2 regions of the Chryseobacterium sp. 2VB genome follow, and region 2 is predicted to be linked to the other one. Evidence: riboswitches for the same ligand, from Rfam matches in the RefSeq annotation. Region 2 holds a riboswitch; the other holds the start of a gene.

The links. A riboswitch is a leader RNA that binds a small molecule or an ion and turns the genes downstream of it on or off. The one in region 2 is predicted to bind thiamine pyrophosphate.
Region 1: it holds a riboswitch for thiamine pyrophosphate, as region 2 does, so the genes downstream of both, pnuC (nicotinamide riboside transporter PnuC) here and FFS26_RS08090 (TonB-dependent receptor) in region 2, are expected to answer to the same signal.

Annotation. Positions count from the first base shown of each region.
Region 1 is NZ_SCNC01000001.1:254,479-257,647, forward strand. Features, by position in the region: gene FFS26_RS01130 (alpha-ketoglutarate-dependent dioxygenase AlkB family protein) at 1-464, shown strand, start outside; gene FFS26_RS01135 (DUF4142 domain-containing protein) at 595-1,206, shown strand; gene FFS26_RS01140 (PA2169 family four-helix-bundle protein) at 1,330-1,791, opposite strand; TPP riboswitch at 1,914-2,022, shown strand; gene pnuC (nicotinamide riboside transporter PnuC) at 2,048-2,644, shown strand; gene FFS26_RS01150 (hypothetical protein) at 2,631-3,169, shown strand, end outside.
Region 2 is NZ_SCNC01000006.1:85,753-88,921, forward strand. Features, by position in the region: gene FFS26_RS08090 (TonB-dependent receptor) at 1-1,476, opposite strand, end outside; TPP riboswitch at 1,578-1,669, opposite strand; gene FFS26_RS08095 (WG repeat-containing protein) at 1,811-2,581, opposite strand; gene FFS26_RS08100 (bifunctional aconitate hydratase 2/2-methylisocitrate dehydratase) at 2,869-3,169, shown strand, end outside.

The sequences.
Region 1 (3,169 bases), on a different contig from region 2:
CCCAGAAAATGTATGATAAAATGGTGCTGACACCACGCTTAACCGCCTGGTATGGAGATGAGAAAAATGCCTATCCTGCAGACAATGAACTCGATGCCCATCATTGGACACCCGAACTGTTTTCTTTAAAACAAAGAATAGAAGAAACATTTGGGTATCAGTTCAATTCCGTACTGTTGAACCTTTACAGAGATCATAACGATTCTGTTGCCTGGCATCGGGATAAGGAAAGCAGATATGGGAAACGTCCGGTGATTGCATCAGTAAGTCTGGGGCAGACCAGAAATTTTGATTTCAGGAAAAAAGACCATCATCAGAGTAAATACAGCCTGCCTCTTCCTCACGGATCATTATTGATTATGAAAGGAGACCTTCAGGAAAACTGGGAACATCGTATTGCCAAGTCTCTAACCTCTATGAAGGAGCGTATTAATCTTACATTTAGGTTGGTTAGTAAGTCGTAAAATATTTATTCATAATGTTTTATGAGTAGGCTATAAATGTTTTAATCTTTTTTTTGGCAGATAAATTGTTGCATTTATAAACAAAGTCATTGTTTGACTTCATTAATATCACCACTTAAAATTTATTATTATGAAAAATCTTGTAGTAACAATTTTTGCATTGGCTGCTTTAACGGCCTGCAAAAAAAACGAGCCGACAACCACGAGTCAATCTGAGGAAAGTACCACAATGTCTGCCCCTGCAGAATCAGGAATGACGGTAAGCGACTCCACCAAAATGTCAGACACCAAAGATCAGAAAAGTGCTCTCAGCGATCAGGACAAAAAGTTTGCAGATAATGCAGCCATAGGAGGACTGATGGAGGTAATGATGGGAAAACTGGCCGCGACAAACGCTGAAAACTCATTGGTAAAATCTTTGGGATCAATGATGCTAACCGATCATTCCAAAGCGAATGACGAGCTTAAGAATTGGGCATCAGGAATAGGGTATACCTTACCCACAAGTTTGGATGCCGAAAAGCAGAAGATGTATGATGACCTGAAAGCTAAGAAAGGTAAAGACTTTGACAAAAAATATACAGATCTAATGGTCAGTGATCATAAAGAAGATGTGGAAGCCTTCAAAAAAGAGGCATCTGAAGGAACAGAAGCTTCATTAAAATCTTTCGCAGCGAAAACCCTTCCGACACTTGAACATCATTTGCAGGAATCGGAAAAAGCTAAAAATGCAGTCAAATAATATTCAGTTTATATGACCTGCATCATAAATATGAACATAAAGTATTTAATAATTTTGATGTGATTAAATATTATTTTGTTCTTGATTATAGTAAGGCTCCTCTTTTGAAGAGGAGTTTTTTGATTATTCTTTCTTTTTATATTCTTCAATTTTCTTAAACTGTCTGTAAGAATCTTTCAGGATACGAAGCTGTTCAGATACAACCTCACTACTTTTTGGACTGAGATCACCAGTATCCAGAGCATTTTGATAAGCTTCAATAGCTGCTTTTTCGCCAAACACCACATTTTCTAATGTAGATTCAATCAGATTTCCCATGGTAAAAGAATTTTTAATGTCAATCCATGTTCTGTGAACAGCTCCTGCCATGGACGTTGAGTCCTCCGGAGTACCTTGCTTTTCTGTGATGAGGTTGATCAGTTCATTTTTCATGATTTTCGACTGCGAAATCATATGTTCATATTCATCTTTTACATCCGGATACATTTCCCAGACTTTTCCCTCAACTTTTTCAAAGCCTTCCTTCCTGTCGTTGGTAATGTGTAGTAAGTCATTAAGTACCGATATTTCCTGCTGATGATTCATAATATAATTTTTAAAGTGAGCTATAAAATTAAAACTTACCTGACGGACTCTTTATAATCCTGATCATATCTCAAAAATAATAGGCTAAAGTCCTTTCTTTTTTCAACAAAAAGCTGCACCTTTGCCCAACAATGGGGTGCTACAGATAACGGTGGCTGAGATGATACCCAGGAATATACTTCCACACCTGATCCGGATAACGCCGGCGTAGGGATTGCTTATTGATCATCTCATCATTTGATTTCTAATAATTAATATGATGCAGGACATTTTAAAACAAATTACCTTACCGGAATGGTTCGGAGTCTTATTTTCAGTAATCCAGGTTTTACTGGCCCGTAAAAACAATGTCAACAACTATCTTTTCGGAATTGCAGGTATTCTGCTTACACTCTATGTAATGCTAAATTCGAAGTTGTATGCTGAATTTACCTTAAATCTTTATTATCTGATCATGAGTATTTACGGATGGCTGTACTGGAAATTCGGGAAACAAAGATCCGAAATGGAAATCTCTGTTACCTCAACTGCAGAAAAATGGATTACCGGAGGAATTGTTCTGGGAACTTTTATCTTATTCTGGTTCTTCCTGACTCATTTTACCGACTCGGATGTTCCGGTCTGGGATTCTCTGGTGAGCGCCTTTGCCTGGGCCGGAATGTGGCTGATGGCAAGAAGAAAAATTGAAAACTGGGTAATACTGAATGTCAGTAATCTTATTTCAATCCCGCTAATGATTCATAAAGAATTATATCTCTATGCTGTTTTAACGTCGTTTTTATTTTTAGTGGCCATTTCAGGATATATAGAATGGCAGAAAATCATTAAATCCAAAGCTAATGCTGAGTATTAAAGAGATCAGGCAAGAACTTCAGGGCGCCTCTGTAATTTCTGATAAAGTAATGCAGCATATTCATGAGGAAGGACTGCTTAAGATCTGGGTTCCCCAAAAATATGGCGGACTCGGCTACCGTTTTGAAGAGGGGCTTAAAGCCTTATTTGGCTGGGCTGAAACCGATGGAAGTTTCGGCTGGATGCTGACACTCTGTGCCGGTGCCAATTACTTTTCCAGAAATATAAAACCTGAAATTGCTCAATCATTCTTTACACATTCTGAAACCTGCTTTGGAGGAAGCGGAATGGTTGGCGGGACGGCAGAAAAACAGGATGACAGCACGTATCTGATCAACGGTTCATGGAATTTTGCAACAGGAGCACCTCATTTGACTCATTTTACATTGAATGCCAGGGTTATGGAAAATGGTAAGGTTATAACGGATAAAGACGGCAATGAGATCATCCATTCATTCATCGTTCCTAAAGAGGAGGTTCATATTATCCCCAATTGGAGCTCTATGGGAATGAAAGCCAGCGGAAC
Region 2 (3,169 bases):
ATCATTATTGGCCATCAGGTCATCTCTGTTGGGTTCACGATGGGCGTGGGCGTAAGAAAGGAATATTTTACCTCCGTCAATTCTGTAATTCACTCCGGCTTTTGGATTAAAAAACAGCCAGTTTTTACTTAAATCTGCCCCTTCACCATCACCAGCCGCCAGAATCTTTGTGTTGTAATTTATTTTTCTGAGCTGCAAGTCACCAAAGAATTCAAAATTATTCAATCTTAATAAAGCTTTTGCAAAACCAGACACCTCATTCTTTACAGAGCGGTTTCTGTAGTATTCACTTTCATCAATCTGAGGAAAAAATACTCCTGTTACATTTCCATAGTGTCTTCCGTAATACTGATTGACCACAGCACCGAAGTTCAGATCTAAATTTTCAAACTTTCCGTACAATGTAGAAACCATTCCGTAGAAATCGTTGTTCAGCCATTTTTTTCTGATAAAGTCTGAAGCTTTTATTGTTTGTCCTCCTTCTGTTATATTGGGAAGGTTGTATCTTGAAAACGGATCTCCCTGCTTGTAGTTTTCATAATATCCTTTTCCTTTTGTATAGTGGAACGTGGTTTCCAGATTCCAGCGGTCGTTGAATTTTTGTTCCCACAGCAACTGATAATGATTCTGTCTGTAGTTATCCGTTTCATTATCATAGAAACTTACAATATTCTCCCAACTGGCATCGTAAATGGCCCCTGAAATATTGAATTTGGGATCAGTCTCCCAGGTTTTACGATCAATCCCATTCCATGCCTGATAGGTTTTCTCTTTTCCGCCAAAAGCCATTAAACGTAATTTCGTATTTCCTTCCTCAAATAAAGCAGTGAAATTATAAGAATGTAAGCTGGATGAAGCTCTGTCGATGTATCCGTCAGAATGAATATGGGTATATCTTCCCATCACGGAAAGTCGGTTTTTCCAGAATTTCCCGGAACCTATTTCTGCTGAATATTTGTAAGTATTAAATGAACCGTAGCTATCATCCGTTTTAAAATAAAATTTCTCTTCAGGATCCTTGGAAAGTACGTTAATACTTGCTCCGAAGGCAGAAACCCCGTTATTGGAAGTTCCTACTCCCCTCTGAATGACAATCTGTGAGGCAGAACTTGTCAAATCCGGAACATTGACAAAAAAAGTTCCCTGGCTTTCAGAGTCGTTGTATGGAACACCATTCATCATCACATTGATGGCACTTCCCGAAACACCACGAATTCGGAAACCCGTATATCCTACCCCGTTTCCGGCATCTGACGTCGAAATAATGGAAGTTTGGTTTTTCAAAAGAATAGGAAGATCCTGTCCTAGATTCTTACTGTCCAGATCTTTCTGTACATTGACGATTTCCTTTGCTACCGGAAGCCTTTTGGTAAAGTTGACTGCTTCAATTTCCCTCACCTTTAGGGAATCTTTACTCTGAGCCTGTATAAAAGCCGCAGCTCCTACGGTAAGTCCTAAAAAAAATAATCCTTTCATTCTATAAATCTTTAACATTTAATGAATAAAAGGGGTTGAGCAATAATGTAACAATTTTATTAATTTAACAGTCTAGCAATTGGTATATTGTTATACTGTTTCATTGGTACATTTTCAATTCCCTAAACAGCATTACCTGTTCCAGGTTCATTGGGTATAATCTCAGCCTGTTAAAGCACCCCTTTATTTCAGTGGCAAAATTACAAAAAATATATGAATTGGAATTCGGGTTTCGGGGCGCGGGATATTGGGATACAGGATAAGAAAAAACAGAATGAAAAAATAAGAGTTATCGATGAATAACTTATAGTAATCATTCATCATTTATAACTCTTTAGTAGGTTTTGTTGTTGGCATCGATATAGTAGTAATTCGAACCGTCTTTTGTCACTTCAAACATTTTACCCAGTTTCCAGCTGAAATTTCTTTTAATATTGGAATATTCAAACGGAATAATCACTTTATTGTTAACATCAATAATTCCGAATTTGTCATTATTGGAGGCAACAATCATCGGATTCGCAACATCATCACCCTCAAGAATAAAAAGATACTGATATTGTGGATAGATCTGATACTGTCTGTAGTCGGCCGCATTTACAAATTTTGATTTTTCAATGATTCCATAAAAGCCATTGAGGATATACGCCTGGAATAGCTGTTGTTTATATTCTTCAAACTTACATTTTCCAAAATCGGTATCTTTAAACTGATAGACTCTCTTACCAGACTGATCTATGCGGTAAGAAATCATATTTTTCTCCACCGTAGCATAGTCTTTTGTTCCAAATTTTCTCACTTTTTCATTGGGTGAATTCAGAAGATTACAGTCTTCATAAAAAAATACGGCAATATGATATTCCGGCTGGATAATAAATTTCCCGTTCTGATTGACATACCCGAACTGATCTCCTTTTTTTTTAGGAATCAAAACAGGAAGATCTTTATTGATCACTACCAGATCAGCATTAGGTTTGCTGGCTGAAGCTGCTTTTTTAACCGTGGTTCTTGTTCCTTTTTTCACAGGAATTTTCTTCACAGATTTGGTCTGCGAGAAAATGAAAATCGAAATAAAAACACATAAAACATTCAGGATATTTTTCATATTCTCCATTTGATTACAAAAATACGACCAAAAATAGATATTATAAAATTCATATTTATAAAGAATCTAAATAATTTCGTTCTTATAAAATTGTAAAATTTCGTAATTTTGGGAACATTTTGAAATGTTTGATAATTTTAAAAAACTTTTGAAAAAGTGTGGATTATGCTGACTTTATTCGGTTAATGTTGCATCAAAATGCGAGAACTCAAAATGTCATTAATTGTATTTATACACACCGGTAAAGAAAAAGCTGACCTAGCTTTAATTTTGAAAGACCTTCTATTATGAGTATTTATAAGGATTACATCAAAGAGATTGAAGAAAGAAAAACCCAGGGGCTTCATCCAAAGCCAATTGATGGTGCTGAATTACTAAGCGAAATCATTGCACAAATTAAAGATTCAGATAATGCTGACCGACCGGACTCTCTTAAATTTTTCATTTATAACACACTACCCGGAACTACGAGTGCAGCGGGAGTAAAAGCAAAATTTTTAAAAGAAATTATTCTGGGTGAATCCGTAGTAGAAGAAATTTCCCCGGCATTTGCCTTTGAATTATTATCTCATATGAAAGGCGGACCTT